DNA from 4 places in the Rhodopseudomonas sp. P1 genome. Region 1 is predicted to be linked to each of the others. Evidence: predicted binding sites of a transcription regulator. Region 1 holds the regulator's gene; each other region holds the start of a gene.
What was found. The regulator PhoB, encoded in region 1, activates phosphate uptake and scavenging genes when phosphate is short. The targets are predictions, from matches to a motif close to TGTCATNNANCTGTCAT.
Positions count from the first base shown of each region.

Region 1 (7,327 bases):
CTGGCCTATCACTTCCAGCCGGCGATGATCGCGCTGTTCGAAGGCGTGCCGGTGCTGGGCGATATCTTCGCCGGTCCGCCGTCCTATCTCAGCCTGTTCAACGCCTCGCTGATCCTCGCCATCATGGTACTGCCGTTCATCACCGCGATCTCGGTCGACGTGTTCAAGACCGTGCCGCCGGTGCTGAAGGAAGCCGCCTACGGCGTCGGCTGCACCACCTGGGAAGTCGTCCGCAGCGTCGTGATCCCGTACACCCGGGTCGGCGTGATCGGCGGCGTGATGCTGGCGCTCGGCCGTGCGCTCGGCGAAACCATGGCGGTGACCTTCATCATCGGCAACTCGTTCCGGATCTCCGGCTCGATCTTCGCGCCCGGCACCACGATCTCGGCGGCGATCGCCTCAGAATTCGCCGAGAGCGATGGCCTGCATCAGTCAGGCCTGATCCTGCTCGGCCTGCTGCTGTTCATTCTGACCTTCCTGGTGCTGGCGGCCGCCCGGCTGCTGTTGCTGCGGCTCGAACTGAAGGCGGGCAAGTAAGATGTCGCCGATCCATCTCGACAACCCGATCTACAAGCGGCGTCACCGCAACGACCTGGTGATCAAGGTGCTGTGCTCGGGGGCGGCGCTGTTCGGCGTCACCTGGCTGGCGCTGATCCTGTTCACGCTGTTCTGGAACGGCCTTGCCGGCCTCAATCTCGAAGTGTTCACCCAGAACACGCCGCCGCCCGGCTCGAGCGAGGGCGGTCTTCTGAACGCGATCGTCGGCTCGGTGCTGATGACCATTCTGGGCGTCGGAATCGGCGCGCCGCTCGGGCTGTTCGCCGGCACGTATCTGGCCGAATACGGCAAGTACGACAAGCTGACCTCGGTGATCCGCTTCATCAACGACATCCTGCTCAGCGCCCCCTCGATCATCATCGGCCTGTTCATCTACGGCGCGGTGGTGGTGACCATGGGTCGGTTCTCGGCGCTCGCCGGCGCGCTGGCGCTGGCGGTGATCGTGATCCCGGTGGTGGTGCGCACCACCGAAGACATGCTGCTGCTGGTGCCGAGCTCGCTGCGCGAAGCCGCCTCGGCGCTCGGCCTGCCGCGCTCGCTGGTGATCCGCCGGATCGCCTATCGCGCCGCCCGCGCCGGTCTGATCACCGGCATCCTGCTGGCGACCGCCCGTGTCGCCGGCGAGACCGCGCCGCTGCTGTTCACCGCGCTCAGCAACCAGTTCTTCAGCCTGGATCTGACCAAGACGATGGCCAACCTGCCGGTGACCATCAACAACTTCGTCCAGAGCCCCTACGCTTACTGGAAGCAGCTCGCCTGGACCGGCGCGCTGCTGATCACCCTGACCGTGCTTGCCCTGAACATTGGCGCGCGCATCATCGGCGCCGAGAGGACCACGAAATGACCGAGATCTCGATCGCCACCAGCGTTCCGTCCGCGATGCCGCCGATCGGCGCCCAGCCGGACGGCCCGGCCAAGGTGACCGTACGCGACCTCAACTTCTACTACGGTCAGAACCACGCGCTGAAGCACATCAATCTGGCGCTCGCCACCAACCGCGTCACCGCGTTCATCGGTCCGTCGGGCTGCGGCAAGTCGACCCTGCTGCGCATCTTCAACCGGATGTATGATCTGTATCCGGGGCAGCGCGCCGAGGGGCAGGTGCTGCTCGACAACACCAACATCCTCGACCCCAAGCTCGACCTCAACCTGCTGCGCGCGCGGGTCGGCATGGTGTTCCAGAAGCCGACCCCGTTCCCGATGACGATCTATGAGAACATCGCGTTCGGCGTCCGGCTGTACGAGAAGATCTCGAAGTCGGAGATGGACGGACGTGTCGAGAAGGCGCTGCGCGGCGCGGCGCTGTGGAACGAAGTCAAAGACAAGCTCAATGCCTCCGGCCTCAGCCTGTCGGGCGGTCAGCAGCAGCGGCTGTGCATTGCCCGCACCATCGCGGTGCGGCCGGAAGTGATCCTGTTCGACGAGCCGTGCTCGGCGCTCGACCCGATCTCCACTGCCAAGATCGAAGAGCTGATCGACGAGCTGAAGGAACAATACACCATCGCGATCGTGACCCATAACATGCAGCAGGCGGCGCGCGTGTCGGAGTCGACCGCCTTCATGTATCTCGGCGAGCTGATCGAGTTCGGCCCGACCAACAAGATCTTCACCTCGCCGAGCGATCGGCGCACCCAGGACTACATCACCGGCCGGTTCGGCTGACGCGGCGGGCGAGGAGCACGGATATGGGATTCGAACATACCACCAAGGCGTTCGACGGCGACCTGCAGGATCTGACCCGGCTGGTTGCGGAGATGGGCGGCCTGGCCGAGCGTCAGATCGTCGACTCGGTCGATGCGCTGATCCGGCGCGACGTCGCGCTGGCCTCCCGCGTGGTCGCGGCCGATGCCGAGATCGACCAGATGCAGCGGAGTATCGAAGAGCGCGCGGTGCTGACCATCGCGCGGCGCCAGCCGATGGCGATCGACCTGCGCGAAATCGTCGGCGCGATGCGCGTCGCCACCGACCTCGAGCGGATCGGCGATCTGTCGAAGAACATCGCCAAGCGCGTCAATGCGATCGACAGCGACTTCCATCCGCTGAAGCTGATCCGTGGCCTCGAGCACATGACCGACCTCGTGCAATCGCAGGTCAAGGCGGTGCTCGATGCCTATACGGCGCACGATCTGCCGGCCGCGATGGTGGTGTGGAACGGCGACGAGGAAGTCGACGCGATCTGCACCTCGCTGTTCCGCGAGCTGCTCACCTACATGATGGAAGATCCGCGCAACATCTCGTTCTGCATTCACCTGATGTTCTGCGCCAAGAACATCGAGCGGATCGGCGATCATGCGACCAACATCGCCGAGACGGTGTTCTACATGATCGAAGGCCAGCAGATCATGGACAAGCGTCCGAAGGGCGACATGACCACCTTCGCCAACGCGACGCCTGGCAACTGACGCTGCTCTGGCGGCCGGCCCGCCGGGCCGGCGCCATGGGACGGATCGAGACGACACTGAGACGAGGACGACGATGGCTGCGCGCATTCTGGTAGTTGAAGACGAGGAAGCGCTGACGACGCTGCTGCGATACAATCTGGAATCAGAAGGTTACGAGGTCGAGACCGTCGCACGCGGCGACGACGCCGACACCCGGATGAAGGAGCGGATTCCGGATCTCGTGGTCCTGGACTGGATGCTGCCGGGCCTGTCCGGCATCGAACTGTGCCGCCGCCTGCGGGCGCGCAACGACACCAAGCAACTGCCGATCATCATGCTCACCGCGCGCGGCGAGGAAAGCGAGCGCGTCCGCGGGCTCGCCACCGGGGCGGACGATTACATCGTCAAGCCGTTCTCGGTGCCGGAGCTGCTGGCGCGGGTGAAGGGCCTGCTGCGCCGTGCTGCGCCGGAGCGGCTCGCCACCGTGCTGGCGTATGGTGATCTCGAACTCGATCGCGACAAGCGCCGGGTGGCGCGGTCCGGCCGGCCGATCGATCTCGGCCCGACCGAGTATCGCCTGCTCGAATTCTTCCTGGAGCACCCGGGCCGGGTGTTCAGCCGCGAGCAGCTGCTCGACGGCGTCTGGGGGCGCGACATCTATATCGATGAGCGCACCGTCGACGTGCACATCGGCCGCCTGCGCAAGCTGCTCAATATCGGTCGCGAGCAGGACCCGATCCGCACCGTCCGCGGCGCCGGCTACGCGCTCGACGACCGCTTCGCCAAGGTCGAAGGCAGCCCGTCGTAGTTGTTAGCAGGTTTGCGACGTCGGGTGGGCAAAGCGAAGCGTGCCCACCAAGACACTCGTTTCAAATCACGATGACCGCGAGCGTGATTTAGCGACACGTGGGAACGACGCGATGGCGGCGTTTGTCGACTCTATCGCTTTTGCAATCGTTCAGCTGCGGCCTCAGCCCAACATAGCAGCGTCATTCTCCGCGAAGGCGGAGGATCCAGTATTGCAGTGAGTGGGGGGAAGTAACCGACGCTCTGGAATACTGGGTCGCCCGCTTTTGCGGGCGATGACAGTTTGGAGGGATGGCGCAGCCCTGCGCTGCACGCGCGGTTTGCCGCGGCCTCGGGCAGGCGGCGTCAGTCTAGCGCGTGGTCTTGGGAGCTGCGCGGCGGCGATCGCCGACCGGCTGATAGGCGATGCGCGAGTGATGCGCGCAGTAGGGCAGGCCCGGCAGCGACTTGCCGCCGCAGAAGAAGAATTCCGGGCTCGACGGGTCGCCGACCGGCCAGTGGCAGGTGGCTTCGTTGAGTTCCAGCAGCGACAGCCGCTGGTTCATCGGAACCACGTTGTCGAAGGCGATCGGATCGGGCTCGGCTTCCACTTCGAAAGCGTGCGCCAGCGCGGTGTTGCCGCGCGCCACCGGGCGGGTCACCCTCATCATCTGCTGCACCGGGCGCGCCTTGCGCGGCCGCGGCGCTGCCGACGTGGGGCTCTTGGCCCGGCCCGACAGGCCGAGGCGGTGGACCTTGCCGATCACGGCATTGCGGGTAACGTTGCCAAGCTCGGCGGCAATTTGACTCGCCGACAGCCCGCCCTCCCACAATTTCTTCAACTGCTCGACGCGCTCGTCGGTCCAGGTCAATGCCGTCATAGTTCTATCCCTTCCTGCCGCGGGCGCCGAAGGGCGGCGCGGAACCGCGGCTGTGAGGTCGTCAAAATCTCAGCTGTCAGAATCCCTTAGCGCTCGCCGGACGACCCTTGCCGCCCCGGCGTTACGCCTCATCCGAGAACTCGAAATGGATTACAAACCGCGCACGAGATGTCGTACCCGACAGTCAAAAGGCTACAATATGCCGTGACTCGCGCGCAAGAGTCCGACCCGGTGCGTCCACACCTTCTCCTGTGAGTGAGTCCGCGAAGCCACAACAAACAGCGCGAGTGCTGCTTTCCGGCAGCACTTCGTCGAAGCTCCGTGTTGACAGTGAGTTCGACGCTTCTAGAATAATCCCACGTGCCGCCTGGAAAGGCGGCACGTTTCGTTTCCGGGGTACGTTGTCCCAGACTGCGTTCGTGTCATGCGCGTGACGCGGCCGGCCGGCGGCCCGCTATTTTCCGATCGGATCGGCCATGTCTCAGAGCGCTTCAACGTCCCATCTCCTCCCGGTTTTCGCCAGAGCGGATGTCGCGTTCGAGCGCGGCGAAGGTGTCTGGCTGCACGGAACTGATGGCGAGCGCTACCTCGACTTCACCAGCGGCGTCGCCGTCAACGCGCTCGGCCATTGCCATCCGCATCTGGTCGAAGCCTTGCAGCAGCAGGCGACCAAACTGTGGCACATGTCCAACCTGTTCAAGAGCCCGGACGGCGAGAAGCTGGCGGCGCGGCTGTGCGAACAGAGCTTTGCCGACAAGGTGTTCTTCTGCAATTCGGGTGCTGAAGCGGTCGAGTGCGCGCTGAAGATGGCGCGGCACTACCACTTCTCCAAGGGCGAGCCCGAGCGCACCCGGGTGATTACTTTCGAAGGCGCGTTCCACGGCCGCACGCTCGGCACGCTCGCCGCTACCGGCGCGGCAAAGTACCTGGAAGGCTACGGCAAGCCGCTCGACGGTTTCGATCAGTTGCCGCTCGGTGACCTCGATGCGGTCAAGGCCGCGATCGGTCCGACCACCGCCGCGATCCTGATCGAGCCGCTGCAGGGCGAGGGCGGCGTGCGCTCGCCGGAGCTGGCGTTCTTCCGCGGCCTGCGTGAGCTGTGCGACGCGCACGGCCTGCTGCTGATCTTCGACGAAGTCCAGACCGGCATGGGCCGCACTGGCGAACTGTTCGCCTATAAGCGGGTCGGCGTCGCGCCGGATTTGATGTCGCTGGCCAAAGCGCTCGGCGGTGGCTTTCCGATTGGCGCCTGCCTGTCGACCGCGGAAGCCGCGAAGGGCATGGCGCCGGGCGCGCACGGTTCGACCTTCGGCGGCAATCCGCTGGCCGTCGCGGCCGCCAACGCGGTGCTCGATATCATGCTGCAGCCGGGCTTCTTCGACCACGTCAAGAAGATGTCACTGCTGCTGAAACAGAAGCTCGCCGGCGTCGTCGATCGGCATCCGCGCGTCGTCAGCGAAATCCGCGGCGAAGGCTTGCTGCTCGGCCTCAAGGCGGTGGTGCCGTCGCCCGAGCTGATCGCGGCGCTGCGGGCCGAGAAGCTGCTCACCGTCGGCGCCGGCGACAACGTCGTGCGTCTGCTGCCGCCGCTGATCGTCAGCGAGGCCGAACTCGACGAAGCGATCGGGCGACTGGAGCGCGCCTGCGTCACGCTTGCCGGGCAGGCGGCGCAGAAGGAGGCGGTGTGATGAGCAGCTCCAGCAACACGCCGCGGCACTTCCTCGATCTGACCGAACTGCCGACCTCCGAGCTCCGCAACATGCTGGCCGCTGCGGTCGCCATGAAGGCGAAGCGCAAGGCGAACGCCGATGCCGACAAGCCGCTGGCCGGCAAGACGCTGGCGATGATCTTCGACAAGCCGTCGACCCGGACGCGGGTGTCGTTCGACGTCGGCATGCGCCAGCTCGGCGGCGAGTCGATCATGCTGACCGGCGCCGAGATGCAGCTCGGCCGCGGCGAAACCATCGCCGACACCGCGCGGGTGCTGTCGCGCTTCGTCGACATCATCATGATCCGCATCCTCAATCACGAGGCGCTGCTGGAGCTCGCCGCCAACGCCACCGTGCCTGTGATCAACGGCCTGACCCGCAAGTCGCATCCGTGCCAGGTGATGGCCGACGTGATGACGTTCGAGGAGCATCGCGGCCCGATCAAGGGGCGCACCATCGCCTGGACCGGCGACGACAACAACGTGCTGGCGTCGTTCGCTCACGCCGCGCAGCGCTTCGACTTCAAGCTCAACATCGCCACCCCGCCGCAGCTGTCGCCCAGCAAGGCGCTGCGCGACTGGATCAAGCAGAGCGGCGCGGCGATCACCATCGGCACCGATCCGGAGGAAGCCGTGCGCGGCGCCGACTGCGTCGTCACCGACACCTGGGTGTCGATGGGCGACAAGGACGGCGAGCATCGCCACAATTTGCTCAAGCCGTATCAGGTCAACGCCAAGCTGATGTCGCTCGCCCACAAGGACGCGATCTTCATGCACTGCCTGCCGGCGCATCGCGGCGAAGAGGTCACCGACGAGGTGATCGACGGCCCGCAGTCGGTGGTGTTCGACGAAGCCGAGAACCGCCTGCACGCCCAAAAGGGCATTCTGGCCTGGTGCCTCGGCGCGGTCGCGTAGTTACTTCTTCCCATGTGAGCGAAGCGCCCGCCGTGCCCCTCCCCCTTGCGGGGAGGGTCGGCCGAGCGAAGCGGAGGCCGGGGTGGGGGTGCTCCGAG
Region 1 is NZ_CP088006.1:5,245,780-5,253,106, reverse strand. It holds gene pstC (phosphate ABC transporter permease subunit PstC) at 1-537, shown strand, start outside; gene pstA (phosphate ABC transporter permease PstA) at 539-1,402, shown strand; gene pstB (phosphate ABC transporter ATP-binding protein PstB) at 1,399-2,220, shown strand; gene phoU (phosphate signaling complex protein PhoU) at 2,244-2,960, shown strand; gene phoB (phosphate regulon transcriptional regulator PhoB) at 3,034-3,747, shown strand; gene LRC39_RS24255 (GcrA family cell cycle regulator) at 4,097-4,606, opposite strand; gene LRC39_RS24250 (aspartate aminotransferase family protein) at 5,083-6,294, shown strand; gene argF (ornithine carbamoyltransferase) at 6,294-7,229, shown strand.

Region 2 (7,327 bases), 830 kb from region 1:
TGCCGAGAACTACGGCGTCAACCGCCACACCGTGCGGCGGGCGCTCGCGGCGCTGGCGGAGCGTGGATTGGTGCGCGCCGAGCGTGGCAGCGGCACCTTCGTCCGCAGCCGGCGGATCGCTTATCCGCTGCGCACCCGGACGCGGTTTTCCGAAATCATCAATGCAGGAGGGCGCGAGCCGCGCGGTCAATTGATCGCCGCGGAGCGCGAGGCCGCGACCGGCGCGTTGGCCGGCCAGCTCGATCTCGACATCGGCGCGCCACTGTTCCGGATCGAGGCGCTGCGATCGGCGGATGGCGTGCCGATCAGTCGCGGCACGACCTGGCTGTCGGCGGTGCGATTTCCCGATGCGCCCAAGGTGTTCGCGGCGAAACGCTCGATGACCAAGGTGCTGGCGCATTACGGCATCAGCGACTATCGCCGGCTGTCGACCCGGATCACCGCCTCGGTGGTCGATGCCGCCGATGCGGCGCGGCTCGATCTCGCGGCCGGACGGCCGGTGCTGGTGGTGGAGAGTATCGACGTCGCTGCCGACGGCACACCGCTGCTGACCTCCCGCGCCCGCTTCGCCGCTGAGCGGGTCGAGTTCGTGATCGAGCCGGATTAGCCGGCGTTGAGGCCGCGATGACTATCCGCCATTGCCGGTGGCGAGCACGATGGCGGCATTGATGGCGATGCTGACGATCATCAGCGCGCCGAGCAGCAAGCTCGAGCGCCACGCCTTCTGCGCCCGGACGGTGGCCCTGCGATTCCGCCCGCTATAAATCGCACCCTGGCTGTACATGCTCGATCCTCCGTGTCGTTCGGGACTTGCCGAACGCAACGGAAAGATCGGCCGATCGGCATAAAGGATCGAGAGGCCGACGACTGCGTTCTGATAGGGGCGACATAAAGAAATGGGTCGGGATCGATCCGCACGCGCATCAGTGGCTATCCAACCGCCTTTCGGCCGATGATCGCGAAGCGCAGCTTGCTGGAGATCCAGTCGATCGCTGCCACGGTGACCAGGATCATCAGGATCAGGAACGACACCTTCTGCCACTCCAGCACGCGGATCTGCTCGGCGAGCTGCAATCCGATGCCGCCGGCGCCGACGATGCCGATGATGGTGGCGGAGCGCGTGTTGGATTCGAAGAAGTACAGCACCTGGCTGGCCAGGATCGGGACCACCTGCGGCAACATGCCGAAGCGGACGCTGTGGACGTGCGAGCCGCCGGTCGCCTTGACGCCTTCGCTCGCCTTTTCGTCGGCGGCCTCGAAGGCCTCCGAGAACAGCTTGCCGAAATTGCCGAAGTCCGAGCACATCACCGCCAGAATCCCGGCGAACGGGCCGAGCCCGACGACGCCGACCCAGATCAGCGCCCAGATCAGCGTGTCGACGCCGCGCACTGCGTCGAGCAGGCGCCGTGTCAGCAATTGCAGCGGGCGGATGCGTAGCACGTTGCGCGCCGCCAGGAACGACACTGGAAACGCCAGCAATGCACCGCCGAGCGTGCCGAGAAAGGCGATCGCCAGCGTTTCGCCCATCGCGTGCAGATAGACTTGCGCGAGCTGCCACGATCCCGGATCGGGTGGCAGCATCAGGCCGAGAAATTCGATCAGACGGCCGATGCCGCTGAATAACCTGTCAAACGGGATCTCGAGACGGATCAGGCCAAACACGAAGATGGCCGCGGCCAATGTCAGGCCGCCGATCAGCTTGGCGCGGTTGATCCAGTTGGGACGGAAGTGTTCGGGAAAGCGGGCGGCGATGCCGGCTTCGTCGCCGAAGCTCAGGGTGCGGCGGGCGGTGCTCATCGTCGCTCCTGGCCGATCAGGCGGCGGCGCACGCCTTCGGTGAAATAGTCGATCGCCATCACGGTGACGATGATCAGCAGCAGGATGGCGCTGACGTCGCTGTAATAGAACTTGCGCACCGCTTCGATCAGGTCCTGACCGATGCCGCCGGCACCGACGAAGCCCATCACGGCCGCGCCGCGGACATTGATCTCGAACCGCAGCAGCGCGTAGCTGACGAAGTTCGACAGCACCTGCGGCACCACCGCAAACCGGACCATCTCGAACCAATCACCGCCGGACGACACCACGCCTTCCAGCGGCTTGTCGTCGATGTTCTCGACGACTTCGGCGAACAGCTTGCCGAGCGCGCCGGCGGTGTGAATCGCGATCGCCAGCACGCCGGGCAGCGGGCCGAGCCCGAACGCCAGCACGAACAGCAGCGCGAATACGATCTCCGGCACGGTGCGGCAGAATTCAAGGAAGCGGCGGGTGACGAAGACCAGCGTGCGCGAACGCACCAGATTGGCCGAGGCGAGAAAGCACAGCGCGAAGCCGGCGAGCGCCCCGAGCAGCGTGCCCACATAGGCAATCAGGATGGTGTCGAGCAGCAACCCGGTCCACCGCTTGATGCCCCAGAACCAGTCGGCGAGGTCGGTCCACAAGGTTGCGAGCGCGAGCTTCGGCGCGATCGAAATGAAGTAGGACGGAAACCGCCAGAAATTATCGGCCAGCTTGACCAGATTGACTTCGCCCATCCAGGCGGCCGCGGCGATCGCGGCGATCAGGATCGCGCCGCCGAGCGCCAACCGACGCCGCTTCGCCGCTACCGCCGCGTCGTAGTGATCGGCGAGGGCGCGGAGCTGCGGTTCGGGAAGTTCTGTGACGGCTGCCTGCATTCGGTTGTCCGACATGACGACGTGGGCGACCGGTGGGCCGCCCACGTCCGATGATGTGCTGGGATGCGTCAGGACTTCGACTTACGCAGGCTGTCGACGAACTTGATTAGCTCGACCACCGGCTCGTAGTCCTTGTGGCTGGTCGCCGCATAGGGCTTGGCCTTGCCTTCATAGATCTTGTTGAAGGTTTCCGGATCGTTGGTGGCCAGATCGAGCACCGCCTTGCGGATCGCCGCCTTGAGGTCTTCCGGCAGGTCCGACAGATAGGCCATCGGCGAGTTCACGATCAGGTCCGACTTCAGGATGATGCGGAAGTCCGCGGCCTTGACCATGCCCTTGCGGTCCATCCGCAGCAGGTTGGATTCGTCCTCGGTGTTCCACCAATTGAACGCCGCATCGCAGGTGCCCTGGGCGACCCCGATCACCGCGTTCTCATGGCTGCCGGCGTAGATCACCTTGGCGAAGAACTTGTCGGGATCAATCGACATCTTGTTCATCATGAAGCGCGGCACGTTGTTGCCGGAGGTCGAATTCGGGTCGACCAGGCAGAGATTCTTGCCCTTGAGATCTTCGATCTTCTGGTAGGGCGAGTCCTTCTTCACATACAGCACCGAGTGATAGCCCTTTGAGCCGTCACCGTTGACCTCGATGGCGAACGGCTCGACCTTGGCACCGACCAGATAGGCGCGGGCGTAGGACGCCGGGCCATACATGCCGATGTGGATGTTGCCGGCGCGCTGGCCTTCGATCACCGCCGCATAGTCGTTGGCGATGCGCAGCTTCACCGGCACGCCGAGCTGCTTGGTGAGGTAGTCGGTCAGCGGGGTCCAGCGGGTGGTGGTGCCCGAGGCGTTCTCGTCCGGGATCTTGCCGAACACCAGCTCGGGATATTTCGCCTTCCAGTCCTGCGCCGGCGCGGCGTGCGCGGTGAACGCCAGCGCGGCAGCGGCGGCGACGAGAGTACGGAGCTTGATCATGAGGTTTCCTGTCTCTTCAGTCGGTGAACGGTCGAAACACGGCGACCGCACGCGGACGCGCCGCGGGCGGTGCCGGATAGGGAAAACGGCGAACGATCGCCGCCGGGATCAGGCCACGGCGACGCCGGCCAATGCGGGGGCGGGAAGGCCGTGCGGAACGTGCGGCGCTGCGCCGAGCACTTCGTCGGCTTCGAGATCGTAAAGTTCGCGCGCGATCTGATCGGTGAGCGCGGCCGGCGCACCGTCGAACACCACGCGGCCCGAGGCCATGCCGATCAGCCGGTCGCAATAGCTGCGGGCGAGATCGAGCGAATGCAGATTGCACAGCACGGTGATGCCGAAGTGCTTGTTGATGCGCAGCAGCGCATCCATCACGATCTTGGTGTTGCGCGGGTCGAGCGAGGCGATCGGCTCGTCGGCGAGCACGATGTCCGGCTGCTGCACCAGGGCGCGGGCGATCGCGACGCGCTGCTGCTGGCCGCCGGAAAGCTGGTCGGCGCGCTGCGCCGCATAGGACGCCATATCGAACTGATCGAGCGCCGAGATCGCAAGGGCGCGATCCTGCTCCGGCCACATTTGCACCAGCGAGCGCCACGACGGCACTTCGGACAGCCGGCCCATCAGCACATTGGTCAGTACGTCGAGACGGCCGATCAGGTTGAACTGCTGAAAGATCATCGCCGAGCGTGCGCGCCATTGTCGCAGTTCGCGGCCCTGCAGCGCGGTCACATCGACGCCTTCGAACAGGATGCGTCCCTCGGACGGCTCCGCCAGCCGGTTCAGCATGCGTAGCAGGGTCGACTTGCCCGCGCCGGATCGGCCGATCACCCCGACGAAGCTGCCGCGCTCCACCGAAAACGATGCGCCATCTACGGCGGCTTTGCTGCCGAAACGGCAGGTCAGACCCTCAACTACCAGCATGCGCTGCTCCCGAAACAGGTTCGGGAGGAATCGCTAACGCTGTTGTTTTGCAGCCGTGTGACAGTCGATGTAGTTCGGCCGACATATCAAGGTCTTCGCTGCGTCATCGATGCGTCACGACGGCGTCACGGGCGGCGTCGATGACAGGCTCACCCCCAATCATCGCGCACGAGAATCCCATGGCTGCGAAACTGCTGACGGTCGCGCCGACCGTCGATCCGACCGCCAAGCTGCACGACGTCACCCTCGGCGCCTATTGCGAAGTCGGCGCCCGCACCATCCTGAACGAAGTGGCGATGGGCGATTACTCTTACGTCGTCAACGACTCGCAGATCACCTACACCAGCATCGGCAAGTTCTGCTCGATCGCGGCGATGACCCGGATCAACCCCGGCAATCACCCGATGCAGCGCGCCACCCAGGCGCACTTCACCTACCGCGCCAGTACTTATTTCGAGGGCGAGAGCGACGACGCCGAGTTTTTCGCCTGGCGCCGCTCGCATCATGTCGAGATCGGCCACGACGTCTGGATCGGTCACGGCGCCATCGTGCTGCCGGGCCGTAACATCGGTACCGGCGCGGTGGTTGCGGCAGGCGCGATCGTCACCCGGGACGTGCCGGCCTACACCATCGTGGCCGGCAATCCGGCGCGGCCGATCCGCCGCCGTTTCTCCGAGCAACAGGCGGAGCGTCTGGTCGCGCTGGCGTGGTGGAATTGGGGCCACGAAGCGTTGCGCACCGCGCTGCCCGACTTCCGGAAATTGTCAGTGGACGAATTCCTCGACCGATATGAAGGTGCGGCCGAAGTGCAGCCATCGGACCGAGAGCCGGCGGCAGAACAGCAGGTGATGGGATGAGCGAGATCGCGATCGAAGGCGGCCGGACCCTGGTCGGCGACGAGATTGCCGAGGCATCGTTGCAGCTCGCTGGCGGCGCCATCGCGGCGGTCGGCTCCACGAGCGGCAATGCGGCGATCCGGATCGATGCCCGCGGGCTGCTGGTGCTGCCCGGCATCGTCGATCTGCACGGCGACGCCTTCGAGCGGCAGATGATGCCGCGGCCCGGCGTCGACTTTCCGATCGACGTGGCGCTGATCGACAGCGACCGCCAGGCGATCGCCAACGGCCTGACCACGGTCTTTCACGCCGTCACCTGGTCGTGGGAGCCCGGCCTGCGCAGCGCCGACAACGCCCGCCGGATGCTGGATGCGATCGATCTGACCAAGCCGCGGCTTTCCGCCGACACCCGCATTCATCTGCGCCACGAGACCTTCAATCTCGATGCGGTCGACGAGATCGCGCAGTGGATCGCTGATCGCCGCGTCGATCTGTTCGCCTTCAACGATCACATGGACACGACGCTGGCGAACCTCGCCAAGCCGCAGAAGCGCAACCGGATGGTCGAGCGTACTGGCCTATCCGACGATGAATTCGACCGGCTGGTCGAGCGCGTCGCGGCGCGCGGCGACGAAGTGCCACAGGCGAACCGGCGCCTCGCCGCCATCGCCCGCGAGGTGTCGATGCCGATGCTGTCGCACGACGACGATACCCCGGCGATACGGCAGGGTTATCGCGATCTCGGCGTCGGCATTGCCGAGTTCCCCACCACCGAGGAGACCGCGCGCGATGCGGCGCTGCACGGCGATTTCATCGTGTTCGGTTCGCCGAACGTGGTGCGCGGCGGCAGCCATACCGGCTGGACCAAAGCGGCCGATATGATCGCCAAGGGACTATGCTCGGTACTGGCCTCCGACTACTACTATCCGGCGCCGTTGCTCGCGGCGTTCCGCCTGGTGCATGACGGCATCCTTCCGCTGGAGCAGGCCTGGAAGCTGATCTCGGAAAACCCCGCCCGCGCCGCAGGTCTCGCCGAGCGCGGCACGATCGCGAGCGGCCAGCGCGCTGACGTTCTGCTGGTCGATGATCGGGTCGCGTTGCGGCCGCGGATCGTCGCTGTGATCGCCGGCGGCCGGCTGGTGCATGTCGACGATCCGGAGCGCTTCGTGATCACGCGCAAACTGCCGCACCCGGCTGGCGTTGCCGCCTGATCTGACGTTATCATCATCGGCGATGTCGAACTTTCCACGCTACGCGATTTACTACCTGCCCGCCGCGGGCAGCGCTCTTGCGCAGTTCGGGGCGACGATGCTCGGTTACGATGTCGTCTCCGGCGAAGACGTGCCGTTCGCCGCGCCGACCGCGGCGATCGAAGACTGGCGAGACATCACCGCAGACCCACGCGGCTACGGCTTTCACGCCACCCTGAAGGCGCCGTTCGGGTTGATCGGCGGCCGCAGCGAGAGCGACCTGCTGTGGGCCTGTGCGACCTTTGCCGAAACGCCACGGGCGATTCCGCAGATTGCCCCGGTAATCAGGCCGATCGGTGGGTTCATCGCGCTGGTGCCGGAAGTGCCGTCCGAGTCGCTGCAGCAGCTCGCGGCCGATTGCGTTCGCGATTTCGATGAATTTCGGGCGCCGCTGTCGGCGGAGGATCGCGCCCGGCGCAAGCCGGAACGGTTGACGCCCGAGCAGGTCGGCTATCTCGATCGCTGGGGCTACCCTTATGTGATGGACGAGTTCCGGTTTCACATGACGCTGACCGGTTCGCTCGATCCGGCTCGCCACGACGAATTGTTGGCGCTGCTGCGGAGACAATTCGCGGCCGCGGGCATCGACCGGATTGCAATCGATCGGATCGCTGTGCTGCGCCAGGACGCGCGCGGGGCCCGGTTCAAGAGTATCGCGCAGTTCGAAT
Region 2 is NZ_CP088006.1:760,702-768,028, forward strand. It holds gene phnF (phosphonate metabolism transcriptional regulator PhnF) at 1-607, shown strand, start outside; gene LRC39_RS03585 (hypothetical protein) at 629-784, opposite strand; gene phnE (phosphonate ABC transporter, permease protein PhnE) at 931-1,797, opposite strand; gene phnE (phosphonate ABC transporter, permease protein PhnE) at 1,794-2,675, opposite strand; gene phnD (phosphonate ABC transporter substrate-binding protein) at 2,744-3,652, opposite strand; gene phnC (phosphonate ABC transporter ATP-binding protein) at 3,761-4,573, opposite strand; gene LRC39_RS03610 (chloramphenicol acetyltransferase) at 4,753-5,430, shown strand; gene LRC39_RS03615 (alpha-D-ribose 1-methylphosphonate 5-triphosphate diphosphatase) at 5,427-6,620, shown strand; gene LRC39_RS03620 (DUF1045 domain-containing protein) at 6,643-7,327, shown strand, end outside.
Region 2: a site for PhoB is predicted at 4,675-4,691, ahead of phnC (phosphonate ABC transporter ATP-binding protein). Genes of this name have one in related genera too.

Region 3 (7,327 bases), 2.5 Mb from region 1:
TCGTCGCCTGCGTGCTGACCTTCCGCCGCGGCATCGTCGGCGAGATCGGGCACCTGTTCAAACGCTCGCTATAACGGCGAGGCGAGGGCAGAGGGAAAGCAAGCGCCGCAAAGGGCGCTGGTCTTCTGGCTCGCGGGCCTCGTTAGACCGCTGTCAGAAACAAGAATCGCCGCGTGGCTGAGCCGCGCGGCGGTTTTCTGTTGGGGCGGCTCTAATTCCGCAGGCGTTACGCCTGCGGCGGCGTCTCGTGTCGCACCTTGTGCTCCAGCGGCAATTCGGCTTCGCCTTCGGCGTGATGCTCCCGCCGAGGATGCGCCGCCTTCTTGCGCGGCCGGGCCTGCTCGACAGCGTCGGTCATCAGTTTCTCGACGTCGCCGCTGGACTTGAACTGCGGTCCGATGGCCTCGGGACTGCCGATGCTTGCCGTCGCGGTGTCGCTTGCGATCGCCGCCTGGGGCGTCGGCTGCTCCACCGGGGCCGGACGCGTGCGCGCCAGCACGTTCGGCAGGACATCCGGCTCCAGCGCCTGCGGCGGTGCTTCAGCGACCGTCATGGCCGGCTCTGGGACCGGGATCGAGGCTGCCGGTTCGGCCACTGCGACGACGACAGGCTCTGCGGCAGCAGGCTCGTTTGTCGCGGGCTCGGGCGTCGCGAGCTCGACGGCGGCCGGCTCGCTGGGGACGGGCTCAGGGCGCGGAGCCTCGACCGGGCGCAGGGCTTCGACGCGCGGCGCCTCGGTCGGCACCGGTTCGCTGCGCAATGGTTCGGCGCGGGCGGCTGAGCCGGCATCGGCCAGCACCTGACGCACCAGTTCGCGGGTATTGTGGTCGTCGACCGGAATGCCGTCCGGCCAGCGCAGGCTGCGTTCGGCGGCCGGCTCCAGGGCAGCGCTCCGGGCCATCGCGCGGTCATCGACGGGGACCCGAACCCGCGCGGCCGGTTCGACCGCATAGGCCTCGCGCCGCGCTGACCCGCGCCGCGGCATGATCAGATTGCGGACGTCGATGTCGCTGGCTTCGTAGTCCGGTTCGGCGAAGTCACGGCCGCCATAGTCGCGCACCGCATAGTCCCGTGCGACGAATTGCGGCTGGGCACGCCGAGCGGTGGCGCGGCGCGGCCGGTCGTCATAGCGGTCGTAGTCGTGGCGGCGAGCGAACTCGCGGCGTTCGACCTCACGCGGATCGTATTCGTCATAGCCGCCATCGCTGTCGCGACCGCCGTAGCGCCGCCATTCGTAGGCGCGGCGATCGTCGCGGCGGCGCATCTCCTCGTACTCGGCTTCGTCATCGTAGGACGCATGCTCGAAGCTGCGCGGGCGCTCCGCCGGGCGCTGCGGTGCGGGGGGCGGTTCTTCGGCGCGCACCGGCTCCGGCGCCACAGGCTGTGGCTTCGGTGGTTGTTCCGGTGGCTGCGCGGCTGCGACGGCAGCAGGCGCCGCTGGCTGGCCGACCGCAGCCACCGCGGCTGCCGGAGCGGGCTTCGGCGCTTCGTCCTCGAGGTCTTCGTTGTTCTCGATGCGCTGCCGCGCGCGTTCGACCTGCGCCTGAATCTTCGCGGCGTAGACGCTGGGCGGCGAGAAGAAGATTTTCGCAACCACCGGAACGATTTCCAGGAAGATGATGAAGCAGCGGGTCATCCACGAGAACAGCGTCATGGTGGCGCCGTCACGCGGGTCGTTCTTCAATTCCTGATACGCCGCGATCCGGGTCAGCGGATCGAATTTGTCCTTCTTCTCCTGGTAATAGGAGTCCGCCATCACCTTCTTGCGGAAGTCGGCGACGCTGGCGGCCTTGTCGACTTCGAACTGCTTCAGGTCGGCGCGGGCCGCATCGATCCGCTGCTGCAGCGCATCGGCGCGCGCCTTGATCGCCCCGCGCTCCTGCTCGCGGGCGCCCAGCGCATCCGCGGTGATCTTGGCCTGAGCGGCGCGGAGGTCGTCGCGGCGGACGTGGAGCTGGGCGATCTCGGCTTCACGCTCGGCGCGCTGCGCCTGGAAAGCCTGGCGCTGCTTCCTGGCGAATTCGTAGCGGGGGCCGGCGCCGGGGCGGCCGGAATTGTTCGGCGTGGCTTTCAGGCCGAACTCTTCGGCGTTCATGTCGGCGATGTAGCGCTGGATCGTCTTGTCGATCTCGGCGATGTCGGCGCGGATGCCGGCTTCGCGGGTCGCCAGCGCGCGGATCTGCTGCTCGATGTCCTCGGTGCGGGCCTGGGTGGTCGGCTCCGGCTTCGGCTGCTCGGTGAGGGCGTCGCGGTGGAGCGCCTCGAGCTGTTCGATGTCGGCGAGCCGGCGCTTGGCTTCGGCGTTCAGCCCGGCTTCGAAACTTGCGATCTTGTCGTAGATCGGCTGGTTGGCGGCGACGCGGTCGGCTTCGATCTTCTCGTTGATGGTCGAGGAGAAGATCGCGAGTTCCAGGAACATCGCGATCACCCAGGCGAGCCCGAACGACAGCAGCAGCCGGATGCCGACGCGGACGAACCGCCAGGCTGTCTGCTTCGCCTCGGCGCGCGACTGGATCGCAGAGGTATTCCACAGCGTGCCCTGATAGAACCAGTCAGACTGGCACAGCGCGCGGTCGAACATCAGCACGGTCAGCGCGATCACCGTCGAGACCAGCAGCCGAGTCCATATATTGTCGATCATGTAGCCGGTGGCGTGGAACGACACGCCGAGCACGACCACGAACGACAGACAGAGCGATGCACCGAGATGCGTGGCCCATAATTTGTCGGAGGGCGGGCAGCTCTGAAGAGTCTTGCGATCGACGCCAGCGATGATGCCAAGAACGCGTTGAATCATGGCCGCCCAGTTCTGCGGTGACATGCGCCGCGGTTTGGTTGTGACAGGTCGATCGAGTCTAACAGAGCGTAAACAAATTCAATACGAGGCGACGTTTAGTAGGCGAGTCACCAGGCTCCGATTTGATCTCAGCAGTTGCTGCTAAGTGACCGTGATCGATTGCAAACTTGCTGAGTTGGAGAGGCGGGGAGGCGGCCTTCGCCGTCCTCAATATTTTGTCGTGATGGTGGGGGCGGACACGTCCGTCCATTCCTCGATTACCACTGCTAAGCGACCTCTCGGGGCTCGATTTCACATCAGCGCGTTGAAGTGATTCGCGAGCTAGCGAGACCCGGGCCGTGACAAGGTGTCCGCCGGCAACCCGGCGGCGGCGCGAAACCTGTGGACGAGGGGGGACGGCGATTGCGGAAATGTCCCGATCCCGTGCCGTCCGATCGCGGACAGGACCGGTCCGCGGCTCCCACGTCCAATCGGTCCGGAATGGACGGTTGCCTGTGAGCCTCTGAAGTGTTTTATGACGCCGGTGTGACGCGGTCGGGCGTCTCCGGCCTCCCACGGCCGACCTACGAACCCGCGTTACGTCAACCGGATAGCTCCCGATGCTACGATACTTTCGAGCCTTTCTGCCCAAGGAAGAGAGGTTCTTCGACCTGTTCGCCCAGCACACGCATACGGTCGTGCAGGGAGCCCAGGCGCTGCAGGACATGCTGCGCGGCGGCGACGAAACGCTGGTGCACTGCCAGCGCGTCAGCCATTTCGAATCCGAGGCCGACAGCATCACCCGCGAGGTGCTGACCGCGGTGCGCCGCACCTTCATCACACCGTTCGACCGGGTCGACATCAAGAACCTGATCAACTCGATGGACGACGCCATCGACCAGATGCAGCAGACCGCCAAGGCGGTGATCCTGTTCGAGGTCCGCGAGTTCGAACCTCCGATGCGCGAGATCGGGTCGCTCCTGGTCGAAAGCGCCAATCTGGTCGGGCGCGCGGTGCCGCTGATGCAGTCGATCGGGCCGAACCTGCAGATGCTGACGGCGATGACCGAGGAGATCACCAAGCTGGAAGGCCGGGTCGACGATCTCCACGACATCGGGCTGAAGGAACTGTTCCTCAAGCACCGTAACGCCAACACCATGGATTACATCGTCGGCGCAGAGATCTACGATCACCTTGAGAAGGTCGCCGACCGTTTCGACGACGTCGCCAACGAGATCAATTCCATCGTCATCGAGCAGGTCTAGGGCAGGGGCCGGCCGTGGACGCTTCGCTCGGGCTGCCCATCCTGGTCGGGTTGATCGCCGTCGCGCTGCTGTTCGACTTTCTGAACGGCTTGCACGACGCCGCCAATTCGATCGCCACCATCGTCTCGACCCGCGTGCTGCGGCCGCAATATGCAGTGTTCTGGGCGGCTTCGTTCAATTTCATCGCCTTCATGGTGTTCGGCCTGCACGTCGCCAACACCATCGGCACCGGCATCATCGAGCCCAGCGTGATCGACGCCTCGGTGATCTTCGCGGCGCTGACCGGCGCCATTGTCTGGAACCTGGTGACCTGGGGGCTCGGCATCCCGTCGAGCTCGTCGCACGCGCTGATCGGCGGCCTGCTCGGCGCCGGCCTTGCCAAGGCGGGCCTGTCGGCCGCGGTGTGGAGCGGTCTGACCAAGGCGCTGCTGGCGATCGTGCTGTCGCCGCTGGTCGGCTTTCTGCTGGCGCTGGTGCTGGTGGCGATCGTCTCCTGGGCGTCGGTGCGGTCGACGCCATTCGCGGTAGACCGCGCCTTCCGCATTCTGCAGTTCGCCTCGGCGTCGCTGTATTCGCTCGGCCACGGCGGCAACGACGCCCAGAAGACGATGGGCATCATCGCGGTGCTTTTGTATTCGCAGGGCTATCTCGGCAGCGAGTTCTCGGTGCCGTTCTGGGTGGTGCTGTCGTGCCAGGCCGCGATGGCGCTCGGCACGCTGATGGGCGGCTGGCGGATCGTCCGCACCATGGGGCTCCGCATCACCAAGCTGACGCCGATGCAGGGCTTCTGCGCGGAGACCGGCGGCGCCGCGACGTTGTTCATGGCGACCTTTCTCGGCGTGCCGGTGTCGACCACCCACACCATCACCGGTGCGATCGTCGGCGTCGGCGCCGCGCGCCGGATGTCGGCGGTGCGCTGGAACGTGGCAAGCTCGATCGTCTATGCCTGGGTGATCACGATCCCGGCCTCGGCGATCGTCGCGGCGCTGGCGTATTGGGCGACGCGGCTGGTGCCGGCGTTCTGAAGCGGGCTGTCATTGCGAGCGTAGCGAAGCAATCCAAGGCCGGCATACCGAATCCTGGATTGCTTCGTCGCTTTGCTCCTCGCAATGACGGATGGACTGGTCGGCGTCAGCCCACCATTTTCAGCCCCACAATGCCGGCGACGATCAGGCCGATGCAGGCGAGGCGGCCGACTGTGGCCGGATCGCCGAACAGCGCGATGCCGAGTGCCGCGGTGCCGACCGCGCCGATGCCGCTCCATACCGCATAGGCGGTGCCGATCGGCAGCGTCTTCAGCGCGAGCCCGAGCAGTGCGACGCTGGCGACCATCGCCGACACGGTCAGCGCCGTCGGAACCAAGCGGGTAAAGCCTTCGGTGTATTTCAGGCCGAGCGCCCAGCCGATCTCCATCAGACCGGCGACGAACAGATAGAACCAAGCCATAGCGGCCTCCTTGCGCACGTCCGGGCAATTTTCATGAGGCCATCCAACGGGATGGCGCGCCGGCGCAATGCGCGGTGTTGAGGAGGCCGGGTCGTCCCGGCCGAAAAGGTGATTTTGAGGTCGTCCTCGATCCCTTATATGAGGGACGCCGTTCCGCCGCGCAACTGCCGGCGCCACGACCCGCCGGAAGCCCTTGATCGCGCCGGCTTTCCCTGCCACAGGCTGATGAATGTCCGACACCGCTGTTCCGGCCGAAGCGCCGTCCTCGACCCCGTTTTCGCTCGCCCATGAAGTGGCGCGGCGGCGCACCTTTGCGATCATTTCGCATCCTGACGCCGGCAAGACCACGCTGACCGAAAAGCTGCTGCTGTTCGGCGGCGCCATCAATCTGGCCGGCCAGGTCAAGGCCAAGGGCGAGCGCCGCAATACCCGGTCGGACTGGATGAAGATCGAGCGCGACCGCGGCATCTCGGTCGTCACCTCGGTGATGACCTTCGAGTTCGACGGGCTCGTCTTCAACCTGCTCGACACGCCGGGCCACGAGGACTTCTCGGAAGACACCTACCGGACGCTGACCGCGGTCGACTCCGCCGTGATGGTGATCGACGCCGCCAAGGGCATCGAAGCGCGCACGCGGAAGCTGTTCGAGGTCTGCCGGCTGCGCGACATTCCGATCATCACCTTCATCAACAAGATGGACCGCGAGACCCGCGACATCTTCGATCTGCTCGACGAGATCGAGAAGACGCTGGCGCTCGACACCACGCCGATGACCTGGCCGGTCGGGCGCGGCCGCGACTTTCTCGGCACCTACGACGTGCTCGACGGCGGCGTGCGCCTGCTCGAAGGCGGCGGCGCCAAGACCGGCGCGGCCGAGCAGATCACCATCGAGGAGCTCGGCAAGCGCCATCCCAATCTCGACGTCGCCGCGGTCAAGGAGGAGCTTGAGCTCGCCACCGAAGCCTGCAAGCCGTTCGACCTCGAGGCGTTCCGCGAAGGCCATCTGACGCCGGTGTATTTCGGCTCGGCGCTGCGCAATTTCGGCGTCGGCGATTTGCTGCAGGGCCTCGGCCGCTACGCGCCGCCGCCGCGCGCGCAGGAAAGCAGCGCCCGCAAGGTCGAAGCCGACGAGCCGAAGATGAGCGCTTTCGTTTTCAAGATCCAGGCCAACATGGATCCGAACCACCGCGACCGCATCGCGTTCGCGCGGCTGTGCTCCGGCAAGCTGACCCGCGGCATGAAGGCCAAGCTGGTGCGCACCGGCAAGGCGATGCCGCTGTCCAGCCCGCAGTTCTTCTTCGCGCAGGACCGCTCGGTGGCGGACGAAGCGTTCGCCGGCGACGTCGTCGGCATTCCCAACCACGGTAGCTTGCGGATCGGCGATACGCTGACCGAGGGCGAGGACGTCACCTTCGTCGGCGTGCCTTCCTTTGCGCCGGAAATCGTCCGCCGCGTCAGGCTGACCGATGCGATGAAGGCCAAGAAGCTGAAAGAGGCGCTGCAGCAGATGTCGGAAGAGGGCGTCGTGCAGGTGTTCCGCCCGCGCGACGGTGCTCCGGCGCTGGTCGGCGTCGTCGGCCCGCTGCAGCTCGACGTGCTGAAAGCCCGGCTCGCCGCCGAGTATCAGTTGCCGGTCGATTTCGAAGTGTCCGAATTCCAGCTCGCGCGCTGGATCTCCTCCGACGACCGCAAGAAGCTCGAGACCTTCATCGCCAATAACGGCTCGTCGATCGCCGACGACGTCGACGGCGATCCGGTGTACCTCGCCAAGAACGAATTCTATCTCGGCTACACCCGCGACCGCGCCGAAGGGATCGTGTTCTCCGAGATCAAGGACGTG
Region 3 is NZ_CP088006.1:2,475,351-2,482,677, forward strand. It holds gene LRC39_RS11510 (branched-chain amino acid ABC transporter permease) at 1-74, shown strand, start outside; gene LRC39_RS11515 (DUF4407 domain-containing protein) at 227-2,797, opposite strand; gene LRC39_RS11520 (DUF47 domain-containing protein) at 3,397-4,041, shown strand; gene LRC39_RS11525 (inorganic phosphate transporter) at 4,056-5,066, shown strand; gene sugE (quaternary ammonium compound efflux SMR transporter SugE) at 5,173-5,487, opposite strand; gene LRC39_RS11535 (peptide chain release factor 3) at 5,717-7,327, shown strand, end outside.
Region 3: a site for PhoB is predicted at 3,312-3,328, ahead of LRC39_RS11520 (DUF47 domain-containing protein). Genes of this name have one in related genera too.

Region 4 (7,327 bases), 130 kb from region 1:
GCCGAAGCTGGAAAAGCTGTTTGGGCTGTTCGCGCGGCTGGAACGTCCGATCGATTTCGAAGCGATGGACGGCCAGCCGGTCGACCTGATCTTCCTGCTGCTGGCGCCCGAAGGTGCCGGCGCCGACCACCTCAAGGCGCTGGCGCGGATCGCCCGGCTGTTGCGTGACCAGGACGTCGCCAAGAAGCTGCGTGCCTCTCGCGACGCCCATGCAATCTACTCGGTGCTGGCGCTGCCGCCGGCCACCGCGGCTTAACAGCGCGGCATATTGCTGGCCGCCAGCCCGCGAGCTTCGCGAAGGCATTACACTGAAAGCAGAATGAGCCCTCGGCACCGGACCGAAACTGGTTCAGGCGCTGCGGTTACTCGTACGAGCTCCAACGTCGCTGAGCCGCGACGGCATCGGCACGAGATCGCGTTACTATCGATGTGGGAACGTGAGCAATGCAACGCGCTGCGGTTGCTTGCTGGGGCGCCTCAGCGCCGCTGATGAGCATCCAGCGGGCGCGGGGGCCGTCACCGGACCCCCGCGTCGCGTAACCGTCTTCTTCAGTCAGCGCTTAGTGGACGCTGACGGCCTGCAGTTCCTGGCTCCAGGCATTCGCGATCGCCGCTTCACGGCTGTCGGTGAGCATGATCGGCGTGCCATCGGCCGAATGCAGCGCGAACAGCTTGAGGCCCGGTGCGATCTGCGGCGCCTGCGGGAATAACCCAGGTACGTCTTCGGAGCGGATCTGCTTCACATAGGCGATGTGGCCTTCGCCCAGATGCGCCAGCGCTTCCGGCGTGACGCCCACATTTTCAAGCGTAGTACCAGCTTCAGTCATGGTCTCGACTCCTCTAGGAGACTAAGCGGTCGAGTCCGCTACTCGTTCCATTATTCGTGTTCGGTGATGGCGATTGTCTTAATGACCCTTTCCGGCTCAGGCCGGATCAGGTCGATGGACAACAACCCGTTTTTCAGGTCCGCACCCAACACCTGCATCCCGTCGGCCAGCACGAACGTCCGCTGGAAGTGACGCGCGGCAATGCCGCGGTGGATGTATTGCCGAGTCTTGTCATCCTGCTGCCGGCCCCGGATCACCAATTGATTTTCCTCAACTGTGACATCGAGTTGATCGCGGGTGAATCCAGCCACCGCCAGTGTGATGCGCAGCTTTTCGGGATCGCCGTTGCTGCGTTCGCACCGTTCGATGTTGTACGGGGGGTACCCGTCGGCGCCTTTGACGACGCGGTCGAGCGCACGCTCGATCTCGTCGAATCCCAGCAGGAAGGGACTAGATAACGAAGGAACACGAGACATCACAAAGTCCTCTCGAAGCGACTTTGAGGGGGTCCTTGCGGCACCCCATCGACCGTCCGGCACCTCGCCGTCCAGTCCAAACCAATATGGGCAGTGCAAAAGAACTGTTCAAGAAGGCCAGAACAGCGAATTCCACCAGTAGCTTACGGCCGGCTAGCCGGCAATCCGGCGGCGCCCGTCGGCGGAAAACAGATGCAGGCTGTGCGGCGGCGCCGCGACCGTAATGCGCTCTCCGACCGCCGGCGCGACCTGGCCGGGAATCCGGACGATGATGTCCCCGCCGGCCCCTTCGCCAGGCTTTCCAGCGACCACCGGCCGCGCCTCATGGCCTGCGCGGGCCCCGTAGACGAACGTCTCCGGCCCGACCCGCTCGATCGCCTCGACGGTGATATCGAGCGCCAGCCCGCCATCAGCTGCCCCTCCTGGGTCGATGACGAGGTCCTCAGGGCGGACGCCGAGAATACCCGCCTCCGCCGGCGCACCACCGAGCTGGCTCCGCAGATCGTCTGCCAGGGTCAGCAGGTTCATCGGCGGAGCGCCAATGAACGAGGCCACAAAGGTCGTCGCCGGCTTGGCATAGACGTCGAGCGGCGAGCCGATCTGTTCGACTTGGCCGGCGTTCATCACCACCAGCATGTCGGCGAGCGTCATCGCCTCGAGCTGGTCGTGGGTGACGTAGATCGCCGTGGTGGCAAGCCGGCGCTGCAGCTTGCGGATCTCGACCCGCATCGCGACCCGCAGCTTGGCGTCGAGATTGGAGAGCGGCTCGTCGAACAGAAATACCTTGGGATGCCGCACGATGGCACGGCCCATCGCCACCCGCTGGCGCTGGCCGCCGGACAATTGCCGCGGCTTTCGGGCCAGCATCGGACCGAGTTCGAGGATGCGCGCCGCTTCCTGCACCCGCGCGTCGATTTCCGCCTTGGCCATGCCGCGGTTGCGCAGGCCGTACGCCATGTTGTTGTACACGGTCATGTGCGGGTAGAGCGCGTAGTTCTGGAACACCATCGCGATGTCGCGATCGGCCGGCTCGACGTCGTTGACGACGCGATCCCCGATGCCGATCTCGCCGCCGGTGACGGTTTCGAGCCCCGCGATCATTCGCAGCAGGGTCGACTTGCCGCAGCCGCTCGGCCCGACCAGCACGCAGAACTGGCCGTCGCCGACTTCGAAATCGACGCCTTTAATTGCCTCAAAACCACCCGGATAGGTCTTGCGGACAGAGCGGAGAACGACGTTGGCCACTGTTGCTACTTCTCCGTCTCGACCAGTCCGCGCACGAACAGTTTCTGCATCAGCACCACCACGGCGACCGGCGGCAGCATCGCCAGAACGGCGGTCGCCATTACCACTGGCCACTCGGTCAGCGCATCCGAGGTGACGATCATCTTGCGGATACCGATCTGGATGGTCTGCATGTCGTCGCGCGTGGTGATCAGCAGCGGCCAGAGATATTGATTCCAGCCGAGGATGAACAAGATCACGAATAGCGCCGCCATGTTGGTGCGCGACAGCGGCAGCAGCGTATCCCAGAAGAATCGCAGCGGCCCGGCCCCGTCGATCCGCGACGCCTCCAACAGTTCGTCCGGCACCGTCATGAAGAACTGTCGGAACAGCAGCGTCGCGGTCGCCGACGCGATCAGCGGCAGCGCCAGCCCGGCGTAACTGTCGAGCAGATTGAGGTCCGCGGCGATTTTGTAGGTCGGATAGATCCGGACCTCGACCGGCAGCATCAGGGTAATGAAGATCAGCCAGAAGATCGTCATCCGGAACGGAAACCGGAAATACACGATCGCATAGGCGGAGATGATCGAGATCGCGATCTTGCCGAGCGCGATCGACATCGCCATCACGAAGGAGTTGAACAGCATGCTGGCGACCGGCTCGCGGGTGGTGCCGGAGGAGCCGACGAAGATGGTCTTGTAATAGGTTTCCAGGAAGTGGCCGCCGGGCAGCAGCGACATCTGGCCGTTGGCGATGGTGGCGTTGTCCTGGGTCGAGGCGACGAACGCCAGATAGACCGGGAAGGCCACGATCGCGACGCCGATCCACAGGATCAGATGCGGCACCAGATTTCCGAACTTCCGATGCTCGACCATCAGTAATTCACCTTGCGCTCGACGAAGCGGAACTGGATCGCCGTCAGCGCGATCACGATCGCCATCAGAATCACCGACTGAGCCGCCGAACTGCCGAGGTTCGAGCCGAGCAGGCCGTCCTGATACACCTTGTAGACCAGCGTTTCGGTCGCCTTCGCCGGACCGCCGCGGGTCATGGTGTCGATGATACCGAAGGTGTCGAAGAACGCGTACACGACGTTGACGATCACCAGGAAGAAGATGGTCGGCGACAGCAGCGGGAAGATGATGGTCCAGAACCGGCGCATCGGCCGGGCGCCGTCGATCGCGGCCGCCTCGATCACGCTGGACGGAATCGCCTGCAGCCCGGCGAGGAAGAACAGGAAGTTGTAGGAGATCTGCTTCCAGGCCGCCGCGAGCACGATCAATAGCGCCGCCTGATCACCATCGAGCAGCGGGTTCCAGTCGACGCCGAGCGCGCGCAGCCCGTGCGCGATCACGCCGAGCGACGGATTGAGCATGAATACCCACAGCACGCCGACCACCGGCGGCGCCACCGCGTAGGGCCAGATCAGCATGGTGCGGTAGAATGTCGAGCCGCGGAGAGGCCGGTCCGCCATCACCGCCAGCAGCAGCGCCAGCGACAGCGACGACAGCGCGATCGCGAAGGAGAAGACGAAGGTCCGGATGATCGCGGCGAAGTAGTCGGGCTGGTCGAGCAGCTCGCGATAATTGTCGAACCAGACGAACACGGTCGACAGGCCGAAGGCGTCCTGTAGCAGGAACGACTGGATCACTGCCTGCACGGCCGGCCAATAGAAGAACACCAGCACCACCACGAGCTGCGGCAGGACCAGCAGATAGGGCAGGAACTTGGACTGGAAGACGGCCTGCTTGAGCATGTGACGAGTTGCTTACCTGTGGCCGGAAGACTCGACAAGCATCCTGTCCGTCGTCGCCCGGCTTGACCGGGCGACCCAGTACTCCATGTCGTTGCCGTTCAAATCGCAACGCTCTGGAATACTGGGTGCCCCGCCTTCGCGGGGCATGACGCCAGGGGTAACGGTGCTTACCTCACCGCCGTCTTCTCGAACTGCCGCAGCATGGCGTTGCCGCGTTCGACGGCGGCGTCGAGCGCCTGCTGGGCGGTCTTCTTGCCGGCCAGCGCCTGCTCGATCTCCTCGGCCCACAGTTCGCGGAGCTGCACCATGTTGCCGAGCCGCAGGCCGCGCGAATTCTCGGTCGGCGGCTTGTTGGTCAATTCCTTGATCGGGGTTTCGAGATACGGCTGCTCGTTGTAGAAGCCGTCCGCCTTGGCCTTCTCGTAGGCCGCCTTGGTGATCGGCAGGTAGCCCGAGGCCTTGTGGATCGCGACCTGGCGATCGGTATCGGACAGGAACGCCAGGAACTTGGCGACGCCCTTGTACTCGGCGGCGTTCTTGCCGCCCATCACCCATAGCGAAGCGCCGCCGATGATCGAATTCTGCGGCGCGCCCTTGACGTCCGGATAGTAGGGCATCGGCGCGTTGGTCCAGTTGAACTTGGCCTGCGACTTGACGTTGCCGAAGAAGCCCGACGAGGTCAGGAACAGCGGGCACTCACCCGAGGTGAAGCGGCCCTCGCCGGTGTTGGTGCGGCCGGAATAGTCGTAGGTCTTGTCCTTCTGCAGTTCGATCAGCTTCTGCAGATGCTTGAGCTGAACCGGGCCGTTGAATTCGAGCTTGGTATCGAAGCCGTCGAGACCGTTGGCCTTGCTGGCCAGCGGCACGTTGTGCCAGGCCGAGAGCTGCTCGAGATTGGCCCAGGTGACCCAGGCGGTGGAGAAGCCGCAGGTGGCGTAGCCGGCAGCCTTCAGCTTCTTGGCGTCTTCGAACACCTCGGGCCAAGTCTTCGGAATCTCGGCGATGTCGGCCTTCTTCAGCGCGTCGAGATTGACCCACATCACCATCGAGGACGAGTTGAACGGGAACGACAGCATCTCGCCCTTGGAGGTCGAGTAGTAGCCGGTGATCGCCGGTAGATACGCCTTCGGGTCGAACGGCTCGCCGGTTTCCTGCATCAATTTGTAGACCGGCTTCACGGCGCCGGTCGCCGCCATCATGGTGGCGGTGCCGACTTCGAACACCTGCAGGATGTGCGGCGCGTTGCCGGCGCGGAACGCGGCGATGCCGGCGTTCATGGTATCGGCGTAGCCACCCTTGTAGGTCGGCACCACCTTGTAGTCGCTCTGCGCGGCATTGAAGTCATTGGCCAGCTTGACGATGACATCGTTGTTGCCGCCGGTCATCGCGTGCCACCACTGAATTTCGGTGACCGCATATGCCGGCGCAGCCATCGCCAGCGTCGCGGCGATCGCCGTCGCGGCGGCCGCGGTCAGGCCAAAGGATCGAAATGCCATGAAAACCTCCCGGTTGGGCACGTGCTGTCGTGGTGGGCGCGCGTAGCAGTGCGCGATGACAGACACATGACCGTATAAGCGAGGCACCGCCGGGGAGGAAGCGGCGGCATCGCTGTCGTCGCAACAGCTTATGATGCAGTGCAAGAGTTCCTGCACTGCGGTAATTGCAGCTGGGTGCGTAGCGAGAGCAGAATGAACGGCGCCGGCATCGCGGCCGGCGCCGTCCTCATCAGCGTTTGCGCTCGGGGCCGCTGACGATGCCGTCGGCCTTCAGCTTGGCGATGTCGTCCGCCGAATAGCCGAACTCGCCGAGCACTTCGTTGGCGTGCTGGCTGAACGTCGGCGGCAGGCCGCGCAGGCTCGCCTTGGTGCGCTCGAACCGGATCGGCGAGGCAACGCCCTTGTACCAATCCTTCTCGATCACATCGCCGCGGTAGGCGGTGTGGGGACTGGTCAGCGCCTTGTCGATCGACTGCACCGGGCCGGCGGGCAAGCCGGCATTGAGCAGCCGGTCGCACAGCGGCACCGCATCGTGCTGGCTGAACACCGCCTCGAGTTCGGCGCGGAGCGCAGCGCGGTTGGCGATGCGGTCCTTGTTGCGCGCGAAGCGCGGATCGGTACCGAGCTCCGGCTTGCCGATTTCCTTGCACAGCTTGCGGAACGTGCCGTCATTGCCGACGCCGGTGAAGATCTGGCCGTCGCGGGCGTTGAAGGTCGAATACGGCACCAGGTTCGGGTGCTCGTTGCCGGTCAGCGCCGGCGGCTTGCCATGCAGGAAATAGTTCGCGGTATGCGGATGCATGATCGCGAGACCGGTTTCGTACAGCGTGGTCTCCACGAACTGGCCCTTGCCGGAGCGCTCACGCTCCGCCAGCGCCATCAGGATACCAATGGTCGCATACAGGCCGGTGGTGATGTCGACCAGCGGCACACCGATTCGCACCGGTCCGCTCTCCGGCGAGCCGGTCGCGGCGATCATGCCGGTCATCGCCTGGATGATGGCGTCATAGCCGGGGTTGCCGCCGCGCGGGCCATCGGCGCCGAAGCCCGAAATCCGGCAATGCACCAGCCGCGGAAACTTCTCGCGAATCACCTCGTTGGAGAGGCCCCATTTGTCGAGCGTGCCGGGCTTGAAGTTCTCGATCAGCACGTCGGCGCCTTCGAGCATCTTCAACAGCACCTCGCGCCCGCCGGGCGACGCGAGATCGAGGCCGATCGAACGCTTGTTGCGATTCACGCCGAGAAAATACGCCGCGTCCTCGTCATGGAACGGAGGCCCCCAGTCGCGCACCTCGTCGCCGGCCGGCGGTTCGACCTTGATGACGTTGGCGCCGTGGTCGGCGAGGATTTGGGTGCAGTAGGGCCCGCCAAGCACGCGGGTCAGATCGATTACACGCAATCCGGCGATCGCGCCGGGCATCGATGCAGAGGTCATAAGGGCTTTCTTACCGAAGCTTTGCAGGAGCGGAGAACTTAACTCTCAAAGGCGCTTCTTGGCAAACGCACGGCCTGAAGCGGACTTAAGGTACTTCTCAAAAGCAACCGCCT
Region 4 is NZ_CP088006.1:59,750-67,076, forward strand. It holds gene ptsN (PTS IIA-like nitrogen regulatory protein PtsN) at 1-256, shown strand, start outside; gene LRC39_RS00280 (DUF1150 family protein) at 561-827, opposite strand; gene LRC39_RS00285 (Hsp20 family protein) at 878-1,303, opposite strand; gene LRC39_RS00290 (sn-glycerol-3-phosphate import ATP-binding protein UgpC) at 1,457-2,548, opposite strand; gene ugpE (sn-glycerol-3-phosphate ABC transporter permease UgpE) at 2,554-3,402, opposite strand; gene ugpA (sn-glycerol-3-phosphate ABC transporter permease UgpA) at 3,402-4,283, opposite strand; gene ugpB (sn-glycerol-3-phosphate ABC transporter substrate-binding protein UgpB) at 4,451-5,779, opposite strand; gene LRC39_RS00310 (CaiB/BaiF CoA transferase family protein) at 6,009-7,214, opposite strand; gene LRC39_RS00315 (GIY-YIG nuclease family protein) at 7,260-7,327, opposite strand, start outside.
Region 4: a site for PhoB is predicted at 5,835-5,851, ahead of ugpB (sn-glycerol-3-phosphate ABC transporter substrate-binding protein UgpB). Genes of this name have one in related genera too.